Regions from separate parts of the Methylobacterium sp. CCH7-A2 genome, predicted to be linked through region 1. Evidence: predicted binding sites of a transcription regulator. Region 1 holds the regulator's gene; the other holds the start of a gene.
The links. Region 1 encodes PhoB, which activates phosphate uptake and scavenging genes when phosphate is short. Its sites were predicted from a motif close to TGTCATNNANCTGTCAT; they were not measured.
Positions count from the first base shown of each region.

Region 1 (8,599 bases):
GCGGTTGTACCAGGAGCGGTCGAAGAAGACGATCTCGCCGGCCGTCGGCATCTGCGCCGCATAGCGCTGGAAATACCATTGCCCGGCCTCGCTGTCGGAGGGCTTGGACAGGGCGACGACGCGGGCCTGACGCGGGTTGAGGTGCTGGGTGAAGCGGCCGATCGTTCCGCCCTTGCCGGCGCCGTCGCGACCCTCGAAAACGATGACGACGCGCTCCTTGCGCTCGCGCACCCAGGTCGCGAGCTTCTGCAGCTCGATCTGCAGCGGCTCCAGCTCGCGCTCGTAGCGCTTGCGCTTCATGCGTTTGCCGTAGGGGTATTCGCCGCTGCGGAAGGCGGCGTCCGTGATCGCCTCGGGCAGCGTCTCGGCCTCGATGTCGAAGCCCTGCGGACCGAGGGGCTTGCGGGGCGTCTTCGTCTTCGGTGTCCTGCCCGTGGTGGCTGGAGCCGGGCCCTCGCCGCTGTCGGAAACCAGGCGGATCGCGGATTTCTTGGTGCGCGCTGACAGGGTCTTGGCCATCGGAGCCTCCTCGGCAATGCGCCCAGCCTAGCGGGCCTCAGCGGCGAAGGGAATTGACGGGCGCCGCGCCGGCCATCAGGAAGGGGCGCCCGCCTGCGCCGCTTCCTCCGGTGCCGTCCGTGTCGAGGTTTCCCATGCCCGGTGCCGTCGATCCCCTAGCCGCCACGACGCAGGCGCTCGTCGAAGCGATGGGGTCGGCTGCGCTGCTGCTGGATGCGCAGGGGGTGGCCCAGGCGCTGAGCCCGGCGATGCGCGCCCTGATCCCGGCGCTGGAAAAGGGACGGCTGCTGACACTGGTGATGCGCGATCCGGACCTGATCGAGGCGATCGAAGGCGTCTCGCGGCAGGGGGGACGGCAGGTGATCGAGCTGATCGAGCGCGTGCCGGTGGAGCGCACCTTCCGCATCCATATCGCTGCGCTGGGCAGCGAGGGTGTCCGGCGACCGGTGCTGCTGACCTTCGAGGACCTCAGCGAGCAGCGCGTCACCGAGCGGATGCGGGTCGACTTCGTCGCCAATGCCAGCCACGAGCTGCGCACGCCGCTGGCCTCGCTGCTCGGCTTCGTCGAGACGCTGCAGGGCCCGGCGCGCAACGATGCCGGCGCGCGCGACCGTTTCCTGGCGATCATGCGCGAGCAGGGGCTGCGCATGGCGCGGCTGGTGGACGACCTGCTCTCGCTTTCGCGGATCGAACTGCGCGCCCATCTGGCGCCGGAGACGCCGGTCGATCTGACCGGCATCTCGCGCGAGATCGTGGATTCGCTGACGCTGATGGCACGCGAGCGCGAGGTGACGCTGACGCTGCGGGCGCCGACCGAGCCGGTAAACGTACCGGGCGACCGCGACGAGCTGCTGCGGCTGATGGAAAACCTCGTCGAGAACGCGATCAAGTACGGCAAGAGCGGCGGAGAGGTCGTGATCGACGTCGTCGACGGGCCGCTCGAGGTCAGCGTCGGCGTGCGCGACGATGGGCCGGGCATCGCACCGGAGCATCTGCCGCGGCTGACGGAGCGCTTCTACCGGGTCGATACCGCGGCGAGCCGCGAGGCCGGCGGCACGGGGCTCGGCCTCGCCATCGTCAAGCACATCGTGCTGCGCCATCGCGGGCGGCTGACGATCGAGAGCGCGCTCGGTGAGGGTGCGACGTTCAGGGCTGTTTTGCCACGTTTCGGGGCTTCGGCGCGCAAGCCTTGAGGGCGTTTCTTAACGCTGCGTGACGCCTTCATGACAGCATGCGTGACGAAGTGTCATGAAGCTGTCATGCAGAGGGTGTTCTGAACGGCTCGCTGAACCTGCGACCCAGAGAGGACATCTCATGCGCAAACTTCTCATTCTCGCGGCCGCGACCATCGGTCTGTCGGGCGTCGCCCAGGCCGCCGACATCACCGGCGCCGGCGCGACCTTCCCCTTCCCGATCTACTCGAAATGGGCCGAGGCCTATAAGAAGGAGACCAATATCGGTCTCAACTACCAGTCGATCGGCTCCGGTGGCGGCATCCGCCAGATCAAGGCCAAGACGGTCGCCTTCGGCGCCACCGACGCTCCCCTCAAGGGCGAGGATCTGGCCAAGGACGGCCTCATCCAGTTCCCGACCGTGATGGGCGGTGTCGTCCCCGCGATCAACATCGCCGGCATCGACGCCCGCCAGCTCAAGCTGACCGGCCCGATCATCGCCGAAATCTACATGGGCACCGTGAAGAAGTGGAACGATCCCAAGATCGTCGCCCTCAACGCCGGCCTGAAGCTGCCCGACGCCAACATCAATCCCGTCTATCGCTCGGACGGTTCGGGCACGACCTTCGTGTTCACCGACTATCTCTCCAAGGTCTCGCCGGAGTGGAAGTCCAAGGTCGGCGCCAACACCTCGGTGCAGTGGGCCGTCGGCATCGGCGGCAAGGGCAATGAGGGCGTCTCGGCCTCGGTCAAGCAGGTCGCCAACTCGATCGGCTATGTCGAATATGCCTACGCCAAGCAGAACAAGCTCAGCTACGCGCTGATCCAGAACGCCGAGGGCAACTTCCCGGCGCCGGACGACAAGTCGTTCCAGGCCGCGGCCGCGAACGCCAACTGGAACGAGGCTCCCGGCTTCGGCATCTCGCTGAACAACCAGAAGGGCGCCGAGGCCTGGCCGATCACGGCCGCGACCTTCCTGCTCGTCCACGCCAAGCCGGAGAAGCCGGAAGAGGTGCAGGCCGCGCTGAAGTTCGTCGACTGGGCCTTCAAGAACGGCGACCAGATGGCGCTGGACCTCGACTACGTGCCGCTCCCGGCCAACGTCAAGGATCAGGTCCGCGCCGCCTGGAAGGGCGTGACCGACCCGTCGGGCAAGCCGATCTTCTGATCACCGACTGAGGGCGAGGCGGAACCCGGTTCCGCCTCGTCTTCCTCATCAGGCCTCCATCCCGAGCAGCGGCGGAACCGCTGTTCCGGCTGAGGGCCCTCCCGAGAGCCTTCGCCTTCCGCCTCGCATCCTCGTTCCGCCACGACCGGAGTTCCACGGATGACCGCCGTGACCGACACTCTGAGCATTCCGGCCGCGCGGCCGCAGCGAAAGACGCCGAAGGGCACCTTCGACATCGTCTTCCGCAATGCCAGCCTGATCTCGGCCCTGTTCGTGCTGTTGCTGCTGGCCGGCATCATGCTGTCGATGGTCATCGGCGGCTGGCCGGCCTTCAAGGCGTTCGGGCTGAGCTTCATCACCGGCTCGCAATGGGACACCCAGGCCGATGTCTATGGCGCCTGGCCGGCCATCGTCGGTACGCTCTCGACGGCGCTGATCGCGCTGCTGATCGGCGTGCCGCTCTCGCTCGGCATCGCCGTCTACCTCACCCAGCTTGCCCCGCCCTGGTTCAAGCAGCCAGTCTCGACCACGATCGAGCTGCTCGCCGCCGTGCCCTCGATCATCTACGGCATGTGGGGCCTGTTCGTCTTCGTGCCGCTCTTCGCGGCCTATGTGCAGGTCCCGCTCTCGAACATCGTCGAGGGGATGCCGATCGTCGGGACAATCCTGTATTCGCGCTCGCCCTCCGGACTGGGCATCCTGACGGCGGGCATCATCCTCGCCTTCATGATCATCCCCTTCATCGCCTCGATCGTGCGGGACATGCTCGATCAGATCCCCTCCGTGCTGCGCGAGAGCGCCTATGGCATCGGGGCGACGACCTGGGAGGTCGTGCGCCATGTGCTGGTGCCGCAGGCCGGCGTCTCGATCATCGGTGCGATCATGCTGGGTCTCGGCCGCGCGCTCGGCGAAACGATGGCGGTGACCTTCGTGGTCGGCAATGCCAACCGCCTCTCGGCCTCGATCATGGATCCGGGCTCGACCATCGCCTCGCGCATCGCCAACGAGTTCAACGAGGCGCTGGGCCTGCAGATGAACGCGCTGATCGCGCTCGGCTGCATCCTGTTCTTCGTCACCTTCGTCGTCCTGGTCGTCGCGCGCATCCTGGTGTCGCGGGTCAAGACCTTCTGAGCGAGCCCGATCATGAGCCTGACGACCTCCTCCACCGCTCCCGCCGCCCCTTACGCCGCCTGGGGCCGCGTCCGGCAGAGCCGCCGCACCGCCGACAAGGCGATGCGGGTCATCTCCGCCGGCTTCACCTTCCTCGCCATCTTCGTGCTGTTCTGGATCCTCGGCATGCTGATCGTGAAGGGCATCGGCGGGCTCTCCGTCGCCACCTTCACGCAGATCACCCCTGGCCCCGGATCGCAGGGCGGCGGCCTCGCCAACGCCATGGTCGGCTCGATTGTGCTGACCTTCCTCGGCATCGCCGTGGCGACGCCGATCGGCGTGCTGGCGGGCACCTATCTGGCGGAATACGGCAAGGGCTCGAAGCTGGCCGACCTGATCCGCTTCATCAACGACATCCTACTCTCGGCGCCCTCGATCCTGATCGGCCTGTTCGTCTATGTCATTCTGGTCGAGCCGGTCGGCGGCTATTCCGGCTGGGCCGGCGGCGTCGCGCTCGGCATCATCGCGATCCCCGTGATCGTGCGCACCACCGAGGACATGCTGCGCCTGGTGCCAGGCCCGCTGCGCGAGGCCGGGGCTGCGCTGGGCGCGCCGCCTTCCGTGGTGATCACCTCGATCACCTGGAAGGCCGCGAAGGCCGGCATGGTCACCGGTATCCTGCTGGCGCTCGCCCGCATCGCAGGCGAGACCGCACCGCTGATCTTCACCGCGCTGAACAACAATTTCTGGTTCTCGTCGGACCTGATGGGCGGCGTGTCGAACCTGCCGGTGACGATCTACCAGTTCGCCTCCGCGCCTTACGAGAACTGGCAGCAGCTCGCCTGGGCCGGTTCGCTGATCATCACCCTGTCGATCCTGCTGCTCTCGCTCGTCGCCCGCCGCATCGTGCGCGGCGGCAAGTGAGACCCGCCTAACCTATCTCCGTCGCGTCAGATCCGAAGGAACCCGTCGATGCTTTCGACCCTCGAACTCAGCCCGCAGTCGCTCGACGCCGACGCGCCCGTCCGGATCGCGGTGAAGAACCTCGATTTCTACTATGGCGAGCACAAGGCGCTGAAGAACATCAATCTCGACTTTCGCGACCGGCATGTCACGGCCCTAATCGGCCCCTCGGGCTGCGGCAAGTCCACGCTGCTGCGCATCTTCAACCGGATCTATTCGCTCTATCCCGAGCAGCGCGCGACCGGCGAGGTCATGCTCGACGGCCGCAACGTCATCTCCAACGACGTCGACGTCAACGAGCTGCGCTCGCGCATCGGCATGGTCTTCCAGAAGCCGACGCCCTTCCCGATGTCGATCTACGACAATGTCGCCTTCGGCATCCGCCTCTACGAGAAGCCGCCGAAGTCGGAGCTCGACGACCGCGTCGAGGGCGCGCTGCGCCGGGCCGCGCTCTGGGACGAGGTCAAGGACAAGCTCAAGACCTCCGGCATGGGCCTTTCGGGCGGCCAGCAGCAGCGCCTCTGCATCGCGCGCACCATCGCGCAGAAGCCGGAGGTCATCCTGTTCGACGAGCCGACCTCGGCGCTGGACCCGATCTCGACCGGCAAGATCGAGGATCTGCTGGAGCAGCTGAAGGCCGACTTCACGATCGTCATCGTCACCCACAACATGCAGCAGGCGGCGCGCATCTCGCAGTACACCGCCTTCATGTATCTGGGCGAGGTGATCGAGTTCGCCGCGACCAACACGATCTTCATGAACCCGAGCAAGAAGCAGACGCAGGACTACGTCACCGGCCGCTTCGGCTGATTTGGCCGCCGCTTCCGCTCCGCATCCAAAGGACAACGCCGCGATGACCGAACATATCGTCCGCTCCTACGACGCCGAACTGGAGTCGCTGCGCCGCAGCCTCGCCGAGATGGGCGGCATGTCCGAGCGCATGCTCGGCGATTCCACGGTCGCGCTGGTGCGCCGCGACACGACGCTGGCCCAGAAGGTGATCTCCGCCGACCAGCGGCTCGACAACCTGCAGCGCGACGTCGAGGAGCGCGCCGTGCTGACGATCGCCCGGCGCCAGCCGCTCGCCAACGATTTGCGCGAGCTGATCTCGGCGATCCGCATCGCCTCGGACATCGAGCGCGTCGGCGACCTCGCCAAGAACATCGCCAAGCGCGCGGTCGCGATCTCCGGCCAGTTCTCGCCGCCGCACCGCGCCGTCGTCGGGCTGGAGCATATGAGCCGGCTGGTGCAGGCGCAGCTCAAGGACGTCCTCGACGCCTACGCCACCAGCAACGAGCAGAAGGCGCTCGAGGTCTGGCATCGCGACGGCGAGATCGACGCGCTCTACACCTCGCTGTTCCGCGAGCTGTTGACCTATATGATGGAAGATCCGCGCAACATCACCTTCTGCACGCATCTCCTGTTCTGCGCCAAGAACGTCGAGCGCATCGGCGACCACACCACCAACATCGCCGAGACGATCCACTATCTCGTCACCGGCGAATCGCTCGACATCAACCGTCCCAAGCTCGAGACCACCGACATCACGGTCGAGGCCGTGACAGGGAGCTGACAACACCGACTGCGCCGGAGCCTTCGCCGTCAGGGTCGGGCCTGTTCCGACCATCCACGTCTTCGCCGGACCCACGCCGCGTTCAAGACGTGGATGCTCGCCACAAGGGCGAGCATGACGATGCGTTTCGGCACAAACGCCAAGAACGGAACCGTGCCATGGCCGCCCGCATCCTGATCGTCGAGGACGAGGAACCCCTCACCCTGCTGCTGCGCTACAACCTCGAGGCCGAGGGCTTCGCAGTCGACAGCGTGGCGCGGGGGGACGACGCCGAGCTGCATCTGCGAGACAACACGCCCGATCTCGTGCTGCTCGACTGGATGCTGCCCGGTCTCTCCGGCATCGAACTGTGCCGGCGGCTGCGGGCGCGGCGCGACACCGAGCGCGTGCCGATCATCATGCTGACCGCCCGCGGCGAAGAAACCGAGCGCGTGCGCGGCCTCGCCACCGGGGCCGACGACTATGTCGTCAAGCCGTTCTCCCTGCCGGAGCTGATCGCGCGCATCCAGGCGCTGCTGCGCCGGGCGAAGCCCGGCCATGTCGCGGGGCTGCTGGTCGCCGGCGATCTCGAACTCGACCGCACGACGCGCCGCGTGCGCCGGGCCGGCGAAGAGCTGCATCTGGGGCCGACCGAGTTCCGGCTGCTGGAATTCCTGATGCAGGCGCCGGGCCGGGTCTATTCGCGCGCCCAGCTGCTCGACGCCGTCTGGGGCCGCGACGTCTACATCGACGAGCGCACGGTCGACGTCCATGTCGGGCGGCTGCGCAAGGCGATCACGCCGGGCGACGCCAAGGATCCGCTGCGCACCGTCCGTGGCGCGGGCTACGCCTTCGACGAGACCTTCGCGCGGGCGTGAGGGAAACCGTCATGGTCGGGCGCAGACCCGAGCATCTCGTGACGCCGAGGCTCCCCTGCCGTGCCGGCCATAGATTCTCGGGTCGAGCCCGAGAATGACGAGGTCGCTCCGGCATGCGCCTGATCGCTTGACCCGCGACGCCCGACGGCGCAAGCCGGCCCGATGCAGATCAAAGACATCGCCATCATCGGCGCCGGCCCGGCCGGGCTGATCGCGGCCGAGCGGCTGGCCCAGGCCGGCCACCGCGTGACGATCCATGAGCGGATGCCGTCGCCGGCGCGCAAATTCCTGCTCGCCGGGCGCGGCGGGCTCAACCTCACCCATTCCGAGCCGCTGGAGAGCTTCCTGCCGCATTACGGCGCGGCGCGGGACTGGCTCGAACCCGCCATCCAGGCGTTTCCACCGCAGGCGCTGCGCGATTGGGCCGACGAGCTCGGCGCGGAGAGCTTCATCGGCACCAGCGGGCGCGTCTTCCCGAAGGCGATGAAGGCGTCGCCGCTGTTGCGCGCCTGGCTGCGCCGGCTCGACGGGCTCGGGGTGCGGCTCGAAGCCGGCCGGCGCTGGACCGGCTGGAACGACGAGGGCGCGCTGACCTTCGCCACGGCGGCCGGCGAGGTGACGGTCGCCGCCGATGCGACGCTGCTTGCGCTGGGCGGGGCGAGCTGGCCGCGGCTCGGCTCGGACGGTGGCTGGGTGCCGCTGCTGGCCGGCAAGGGCGTTGCCATTTCGCCGCTGCGGCCCGCCAATGGCGGCTTCGCCGTGGCCTGGTCCGACACGCTGCGCGAGCGCTTCGCCGGCGCGCCGCTGAAACGGATCACGCTTCGCTTTGCCGGCAAAGAAATTGTTGGAGAGGCGATGATCGACGCGCATGGACTCGAGGGCGGCGCGATCTATGCGCTGTCGGGGTCGCTGCGCGAGGCGATCGCGCGCGACGGTTCGGCGCTGCTCGAGATCGACCTGCGGCCCGATCTCGACCTCGCCCGTCTGACCGAGAAGCTCGGCAAGCGTCGGCCCGGTGAGACGCTCAGCAACCATCTGCGCAAGGCGGCAGGGCTGTCGCCGGCGGCGGTGGCGGTGCTGCGCGACAGCGTCGGCGGCAGGCTCGACGAGAGTCCCGCGGCGCTCGCGGCGGCGATCAAATCCGCGTCTGTGCGCCTGACCGGGACGATGCCGCTCGACCGGGCGATCTCCAGCGCCGGCGGCATCGCGGCCGGCGAGATCGACGGGGGCTTCATGC
Region 1 is NZ_LSKN01000298.1:298-8,896, reverse strand. Features, by position in the region: gene ppk2 (polyphosphate kinase 2) at 1-519, opposite strand, end outside; gene AX750_RS22755 (ATP-binding protein) at 654-1,712, shown strand; gene pstS (phosphate ABC transporter substrate-binding protein PstS) at 1,834-2,859, shown strand; gene pstC (phosphate ABC transporter permease subunit PstC) at 3,019-3,990, shown strand; gene pstA (phosphate ABC transporter permease PstA) at 4,003-4,893, shown strand; gene pstB (phosphate ABC transporter ATP-binding protein PstB) at 4,942-5,742, shown strand; gene phoU (phosphate signaling complex protein PhoU) at 5,786-6,505, shown strand; gene phoB (phosphate regulon transcriptional regulator PhoB) at 6,664-7,362, shown strand; gene AX750_RS22720 (TIGR03862 family flavoprotein) at 7,525-8,599, shown strand, end outside.

Region 2 (8,599 bases), on a different contig from region 1:
GACTGGACGAAGATGACGCCGTTCAGCCCCTCCATGAAGCCGATCTTGAAGCCAAACCACTCATCCAGCAGCAGGTTGATCGAGCCGTTGCGGCCGAAGAAGAGCTGCATCGCGACCGCGCCCACGAAGGGCGGCATGATCAGCGGCAGGAAGCCGAGCGTCTGCACCAGCATCGCGCCGCGGAAGACGAAACGCGTCGTCAGATAGGCGAGCGGCAGGGCGAAGACGGAGGCCCAGACCACCGACATGGCGGAGACGTAAAAGGAGTTCCACAGCGAGCGCATGAACAGCTCGGTGCGGACGAAGTCGTAGAAGTTCACCAGCGTGAAGTTGGACGTGCCCTTCTCGGTGAAGGCGACGTAGAGCACGGTCCCGACCGGCAGCCCCAGGAACAGCAGGAGGAAGGCCGCGATCGCCAGCGCCAGCGCGATCTGGCCTGGCGTGGCGGAGAGCCGGCGGGCGCGAGGGAGGGTGGCTGTGGGGATAGCGGTCATGCCCGTCCTGATCGTTGAACCAAGGGCGCGCCGTCATTCCGGACGAGCGGCGAAGCCGCGCTGATCCGCGATCCATTCCTGAACTGGTCCGGCATGGATCCCGGATCTCCGCTTCGCTGCGTCCGGGATGACGCGAGGATGGGTTGACGCTCAGCGCGCCGCCTTGAGCGCCTCTTCGGCCTTCGCCTTGGCCTTGGCGTAGTGGTCGCGGGCGAAGCTCGCCCATTGCGCCTCGACCTCGGCCTGGCGCGCGCCCTTCTCCTTGCCGCCGGTGAAGGCGCCGCGAAGCTCGGCGCTGGAGGCCTGCGCCTCGCTGACTGGCATGGCGGCGATGAGGGTCCGGGCTTCGTCGAGCAGAGCCTTCGCCTGCGCGTTCGGCTTCTTGGCCAGGGCCGCCTCGACCTCGTGCAGCGTCTTGGTGACGCCCTTGAGCGCATCGAGCTGGAAGGAGATCAACTGGTCGAACAGCGTGTCGACGACAGCGGTGCGGCCTTCCGACTTGTCGACGTCGAAGCCGATCATCTTCTGGAAGCGCGGATCGGTGAAGGGGTTAGGGTAGTCGGCGCCGGCCTTGGCGTAGACGGCCGGGTTCACCGGCAGGCGGCGGATGCCGGGCTCGAGCAGGACCTCCTGTCCCGCCGACGAGAGCAGGAACTCGACGAAGGCCTCGGCGGCCGCCTTGTTCGGGGCGTTGGCGACGATGCCGACATTGGCGGGCACCACCGTGGTCACGCTCGGATAGACGAACTTGACCGGAAAGCCCGAGGCCTGCGCCGAAAAGGCGAAGAAGTCGATGACGATGCCGACGCCGACCTGGCCGGAATTGACCTGCTCGGGCACGCCGAAGGAGCGCTCGTTGATCGCGCGGAAATTGCCCGCCATCTCCTTGATCGTGCGCCAGCCCTTGTCCCAGCCCTCGCCCTGAAGGATCGTTTCGATCGTCAGATGCGTCGTGCCGGAGCGCGAGGGCGCCGCGATGGCGACATGGTCGAAGAAGACCGGCCTGGCGAGGTCCTGCCATTCCTTCGGCTCGGGCAGCTTGTTGGCGCGGGCATAGCGCTCATTCCACATGATCCCGTAGCCAGAGGCGGCGAAGCCCGAATAAAAGCCGGCGGGGTCGTTGATCGGATAGGAGCCGATCTTTTCGGGGATGCCGCTCGCCTTCGGCTTGTAGGCCGACAGCAACTGCTTGCCCTTGAGCACCTCGAAGGCGTCCGGCGCCGAGGCCCAGAACAGGTCGACCTGGTTGTTGGTCTTGGTCTCCTCAAGATACTTCACGCCCGCATTGGTGTTGCGGTTCTGGACCTCGAGGGTGACGCCGGGCGTCGCCTTCTCGAAAGCCTTCTTGATCGGGTCGGTCACGTCCTTCGAGAACGACGTCACAACCGTTACCTTGCCGGCCGGTGTCTGAGCCAGGGCGACCGAGGACGTCAGGACGAGGCCCAACGCCAGAACCCACTTCTTCACCACCACGATGACCTCCCAGAGCCGTTGTCCGCGTTCGACATCGAGGCCGAACTTGCGTCGCAGGGCGAAATCCACCGCTGCGCGTCATCAAACTGTCACATCCAGCGGCGGCCTGTCACCCCTCCCGCTTTGCCGGCTACGCCCGCAGCGCCTCTCCCAACGGCATGGGCGCGAGATGACGGCGACGGCGGAAGGCCGGGGCGGGACGGCGGCTGAGACCGGGTTGAATATGACGGTTTTGTGTCACATACCTGGGACAAGCCGGTCGAACCGGCAGCGTGAGAGGAAACGTTCGATGAGCCGGAAAACGACCCAACTCGCAGCGACGGTCTCGCTGCTGGTGCTGAGCCTGAGCACGTGGAGCGGCGACGCCGCGGCGCAGGATGCCTGCCCGAACCGCGGCCAGCTCGACACGATGTATTGCGACGCGAATGGCGATCTCGTCGCCGATGCGCCGACCGATCCGAAGAAGTGGCGCGACCCTTCGGCGCTGGTCTGGGCCTATACCCCGGTCGAGGACCCCGCCGTCTACGCCAACATCTTCAAGCCGTTTACCGATCATCTCGCGACCTGCACGGGCAAGCGCATCGTCTACTACCCCGTCCAGTCCAACTCGGCCGAGATCGAGGCGATGCGTTCGGGCCGCCTGCATTTTGCCGGCTTCTCGACCGGGCCGACCGGCTTCGCGGTCAACCTCGCCGGCGCCGTGCCCTTCGCCGCGAAGGGCGTCGGCACGGAAGTACGCGGCTATAATCTTGTCGCAGTGGTGAAGGCGTCGAGCCCCTATCAGAAGCTCTCCGACCTCAAGGGCAAGAAGGTCGCCCATACCTCGCCTTCGTCCAATTCGGGCAATCTCGCCCCCCGCGTGCTCTTTCCGGAGCATGGGCTGACGGCCGACGTCGACTACAAGCCGCTGATGTCCGGCGGGCACGACAAGTCGATCCTCGGCGTCGTCTCGGGCGACTACGACATGGGCGCGGTCGCGGGCGACGTCTATGAGCGCATGATCGTGCGCGGAACGATCAAGAAGGAGGATGTGCGCGAGATCTACCGCAGCGCGGTGTTCCCGACCTCGTCCTTCGCCTATGCCCACGACCTCAAGCCCGAGCTCGCCAAGAAGCTGACCGAGTGCTTCTTCTCCTTCCGCTTCACACCGGAAATGACCAAGGAGTTCAACGGCGACGACCGCTTCCTGCCGATCACCTACCAGAAGGACTGGGCCGTGGTGCGGGACGTGGCCGAGAAGTCGGGCACGCCCTACAACAAATCGGCCTATGACGCCGAGGCCAAGCGCGAGGCCGATGCGCTCGCCAAGAAGAACGCGGCGCCTCCCAAGGCACCCTGACCCGCCCACGCCGTCGCCCAACGAGGTTTTCCCATCATGAGCGCCCTGCCTGTGGCGTCCGGCCAGGGCCGGGCGCTCGTCATCCGCAACCTCGTCAAGGAGTACCGGCCCGGACAGCCGGTGCTGCGCGACATTTCCCTGACCGTGTCCGAGCCCGGCATCGTCGCCATCATCGGCCCGTCCGGGACCGGAAAATCGACCTTGATCCGCTGCATCAACCGGCTGGTCGATCCGACCTCCGGCTCGATCATGCTCGGTGGCACGGATCTCGCGAAGCTCCAGGGCGAGGCGCTGCGCCAGGCGCGGCGCCGGCTCGGCATGGTCTTCCAGGAGTACAACCTCGTCGAGCGCCTGACCGTGATCGAGAACGTGCTCTGCGGCCGGCTCGGTTATGTGCCGGTCTGGCGCGCCTGGACCCGGCGCTTTCCGGAGGCCGACATCGCGCGCGCCTTTGCGCTGCTGGAATCGGTCGGGCTCGGCGATTTCGCCACCCGGCGGGCCGACCAGCTCTCGGGCGGGCAGCGCCAGCGCGTCGGCATCGCGCGCGCCGTGATGCAGGATCCCGATCTCGTTCTCGCCGACGAGCCGACCTCCTCGCTCGATCCCAAGACCTCGGTCGAGATCATGGAACTGCTCGCCCAGGTTGGGCGCGAGCGGGATATTCCCGTGCTCGTCAACATCCACAATGTCGCGCTGGCGAAGCGCTACGCGCTGCGGATCGTCGGCATGTCCAAGGGCGTCGTCGTCTATGACGGACCGCCGGCCGGGCTGCAGGACAGCCATCTCGCCGAAATCTATGGCGGCGAAGGCTGGATGGAATGAGCGCTCCCGCCCTCGCCTCCCGCAACCTGCGGGCCCGCGCCTTTCCGCCGAACTGGCCGCTGCGCATCGGTGCGGCGCTGTTCCTCGCCTATGTCGCCTATGCGGCGCAGATCCTGGACATCCGCTGGGAGCGTTTCGTCCAGGGGCTGGACAATGGCGCCCGCTTCATCGGGCGGATGTTTCCGCCCAACACCGCCGCCGACAAGATGCAGCTCCTGTGGTCGGGCATGCTGGAATCGCTGCAGATCGCGATCATCGCGACGGCGATCGGCGTGCTGCTGGCCCTGCCGCTCGGACTTTTCGCGGCGCGCAACCTGATGCCCCTGCCGGTCACGGTGGCGGCGCGCGGCGTCATCGCGCTGTGCCGGACGTTCCACCCCGTCATCGTCGCGATCCTGTTCGTCAAGGCGGTCGGGTTCGGCGCGCTCGCCGGCGTCATGGCGCTGGTCGTCGCGACGCTCGGCTTCATCGCCAAGCTGATCGCCGAGGCGATCGAAGAGATGTCGATGAAGCCGATCGAGGCGCTGCGCGCCGCTGGCGCGCCGTTCCTCTCGGTGGTGACGATGGGCGTGGTGCCGCAGGTGCTGCCGCGCTTCATCGGTTTTGCCGCCTATCAGCTCGATTCCAACCTGCGCAATTCCGCGCTGGTCGGACTCGTCGGCGGCGGCGGCATCGGTGCGACGCTGTTCACCGCCTTCCAGCGTTTCGACTACGACTTCGTTCTGACCATCATCATCGCGATCATCGTCACGGTGATGGCCGGCGAGGTGCTCTCGGCCTTCATGCGACGGATCTACCAGGACGAGGCCCCATCCGGTCTCGTGGTCGAGACGCCGGCGGGCCGTCTCTGGCGCCGATTCACGCCGCTGGAGCGCGGCATGCGGCTGGCTTTTTGGGGACTGGCGGCGCTGGCGCTGGGCTGGTCGGTCCAGACCATCGAGGTCATTCCCGAGTTCCTGTATGATGCGCCCCAGCAGACGGCCGATCTGTTCGGCCGGATGTGGCCGGTCGACTGGGGCTATTTCGGCACCACCGTCGGCACCGCCCTCGTCGAGACCCTGCACACAGCGACGCTGGGGACGATCCTCGCCATCCTGCTGGCCACGCCGGTCGCGCTGATGTGCGCCCGCAATGTCGCACCCTCGCCGGTCGTCAATGCGCTGGGGCGCTTCATCCTGGTCTCGACCCGCTCGGTCCACACGCTGGTCTGGGCCCTGCTCTTCGTCGCGGTCTTCGGTCCCGGCGCGCTGGCGGGCGTGATGGCCGTCGCGGTTCACTCGATCGGTTTCACGGGCAAGTTCCTGTCCGAGGCGATCGAGGAGGCCAAGGCCGGGCCGATCGAGGCGCTGCGCGCGGCCGGTGCCTCACGACGCGCCATCCTGCTCAAGGGCTTCTGGCCCCAGGTGAAGCCGGCCTTTCTCGCGGTCAGCCTGTTCCGCTGGGACATCAATGTCCGCGAAAGCGCCGTGCTCGGGCTGGTCGGCGCCGGCGGTCTCGGCGTGGCCTTGCAGGCCTCGATGGAAAATCTCTACTGGGACCAGGTCGGGCTGGTGCTGCTCGTGATCTTCGCCGTCGTCGTCGTCACCGAGATCGTCACGGCGACCATCCGCTCGCGCGTGATCTAGGAATTGGCCTGGCCAGTCCGGGCACGGCGCCTCGCTTACTGCTGCGTCCGCCGCAAGAGCGTGGTGTCGTAACCGAGGGTCCGCGCCCTGGCGACGAGGGATTCATACTGGCGCGGGCTGATCCTGCGCTCGCGCGTCAGCAGCCAGAGATAGCGTCCCGACGGCTCGCCGACGATCGCCCAGCCGTAATCGTCGGCCCGGTCGAGGACCCAGTAATCCCCCTCGAAGGGACGAAAGAAGCTGACCTTGAGTTTGGCGCCGTTCGAGCCTTCGACGATGCGCGCGGTCGCGTCGGCCGATCGCAGCGGCCCCGTCGGGCTGCCCTGGCGGCAAGAGTTCACCACTGCAACCGTTCCGTCAGGCTTCGCCGTGTACTGCGCCGTGACACCCTCGCAGCCCTTCTGGAAGCTCGCCTCGTAGCGGCCCTGCTCGTACCAGGTCCCGACATAGCGACCGAGATCGACCGCCTTTCGCGGCTGGGGCACATTCGCATTGCCGACGGGGCCGGTCTCGAGCGGATTGCAGGCGCCCAGGGCCAAGGTCGCGGTCAGCGCCAGCACGAATAGCGGAGTCTTCATCATCGTTCCTCGCATTGAACTGCCAGCCAACGCGGCTTGCTGCACGCGGTTCCGGCGGCACGCGCCGGTCGATCCATATCATCGTCCCTGCCGGATGACCCAACCATCGGCTCGCCGTCTCCGCTCGGCCCGCATCAGCGTTCAATCCGTCACGTTTTTTGGAGCGCAGGGTAGCCCTTAGGACATTGCCATTTCGCAGCGGGCCGATCGGGAGCATAAGGACGCCGCGCCAAGAGGAAGCCATGGACACGCAGATCGCCTTTCACGACGACGATTTAACCAATAGGGCGGAGGGCCTGATGGCCACGCCGATGCCGCTGCATCCCGACGAAAGCGAGGAGCGCTCAGGCGTTGCGTCGTGGCTGTCGCAGAGCCCCCTAGGGCTTGAGCGCGAGGCGGCACGCTTCATCGCCTCGTGCTGAGCGCATCGACGGGCCTTGCTCCGCGGCGGGAACGGGTGGAGATCCCGCGCGTTCCGCACCAGCCCCTCCTGTCCGGTTGCATCCCGTGCAGCCCGGGCCGGGCCAGCCGGCTGGCCGGTGGGGACGAAACCAAGACCGCAACGCCCCTCCCCGAGGTCCGATTCCGGAGTTCCCGATCCCGATGACCGCGCAGACCGAGCACAGCCGCATTGACGCGGAGATCGAGAAGATCGGGAAGTCCTCCGATCCCTTCGCCTCCGCTGTGCGCGCGACGCGGATGCCGATGCTGATCACCGATCCGAACCAGCCGGACAACCCGATCGTCTTCGCCAACAATGCCTTCCTGCGGCTGACGGGCTATCAGCGCGAGGAGGTGATCGGGCGCAATTGCCGCTTCCTGCAGGGCCCCGAGACGGACCCGCGCGACATCGCGCGGCTCAGGGACGCGATCGGCCGCCGCGCCCAGATCGAGCTGGAGATCATCAACCACCGCAAGGACGGCTCGCGCTTCCACAACCGCGTGCTGATCTCCCCGGTCTTCGACGAGGACGGCCACCTCTCCTATTTCTTCGCCTCGCAGTTCGACGTCACGCTGGAGCGGGACCGGCTCGTGCGGCTGCAGCAGGACCATGACAAGCTGGAGAAGGAGGTCGAGCGGCGCACGCGCGATCTCAGGCTCTCGGAGGAACGGCTGCGCTTCACCATCCGCGCCGCACGGCTCGGCTCCTGGACGCTCGACCTGACCGATCTGCGTCTCACCTGTTCCGACATCTGCAAGGCGAATTTCGGCCGCCGGGCGGAGGAGCCCTTCGCCTATGAAGACCTGATCGCCGCGATCCTCCCCGAGGACCGCCCGAAGATGGAGCTCGCCGTGCAGGAGGCGATTGCGCGGCATGAGGATTACGAACTCGAGTACCGCATCAGCACCCCGGCCGGGCAGACACGCTGGATTATGGCGCGCGGCCGTCCGCATTACGGGGCGGATGACCGGCCGATCAGCATGTCGGGCGTGACCCTCGACGTCACCGAGAGCCGCCGCAACGAGGAGCAGCGGCTGCTGCTGACGGCGGAGCTGAAGCACCGGGTCAAGAACTCGATGGCCACGATCCAGTCGATCGCGACCCAGACGCTGCGCCATGCCGAATCGCTGAAGGAGGCCACGGAGGTTCTGACGGCGCGGATGCAATCGCTCGCCTCGGCCCATGACCTGCTGACGCGGGAGGAGTGGCAGAGCGCCACCATCGCCGAGATCGTCGCCAGCGCAACGGAATCGTTCGACATGCCGGGATCGCGGCGCTTCCGGGTCGGAGGTCCCTATCTCAGCCTGCCGCCGCGGGCAGCAATGGCGATGGTGCTGGCGCTGCACGAGCTCGCGACCAATGCGGTCAAGTACGGGGCGCTCTCCGTCCCCGAGGGCCATGTCTTCATCGACTGGCAGGTCGTCCACCACGGCTCGCAGGCGATGATCGAGTTCCGCTGGCAGGAAGCGGGTGGCCCGCCCGTCAAAGCCCGTCCGAGCCGGCGCGGCTTCGGGACGCGGCTGATCGAGAAGGTCCTGGCCGCGGAGTTGGACGGCACGGGCGAGCTGCAGTACCGCGCCTCCGGTGTGGTGTTCACGCTCGTGGCGCCGCTGCCGGATCAGGACAAGATCAGCGGAACGCCCGATGACGAAGAGCTCTTCCGGCGCAACATCAGTGTCTCGCTCGACTGAGGGGAGTGTGGGCGCCGTCCCACCGTGCCCGGCCTGCTTCACGCTCAACGCCACATGGCCCGCATCTGCGCGCGCAGATCGAGCCGTGGCCCCTCGCGCGGGGGCCGGCCCGCTTCGGCCGGTGCCGCCGGCCAG
Region 2 is NZ_LSKN01000321.1:6,377-14,975, forward strand. Features, by position in the region: gene AX750_RS24850 (iron ABC transporter permease) at 1-494, opposite strand, end outside; gene AX750_RS24855 (extracellular solute-binding protein) at 645-1,946, opposite strand; gene phnD (phosphate/phosphite/phosphonate ABC transporter substrate-binding protein) at 2,257-3,306, shown strand; gene phnC (phosphonate ABC transporter ATP-binding protein) at 3,343-4,128, shown strand; gene phnE (phosphonate ABC transporter, permease protein PhnE) at 4,125-5,753, shown strand; gene AX750_RS24880 (lipocalin family protein) at 5,789-6,331, opposite strand; gene AX750_RS24885 (hypothetical protein) at 6,574-6,753, shown strand; gene AX750_RS24890 (PAS domain-containing protein) at 6,935-8,464, shown strand; partial or broken gene AX750_RS24895 (ATP-dependent helicase) at 8,509-8,599, opposite strand, start outside.
Region 2: phnD (phosphate/phosphite/phosphonate ABC transporter substrate-binding protein) is a predicted target of PhoB. The motif match lies at 2,044-2,060, and genes of this name have one in related genera.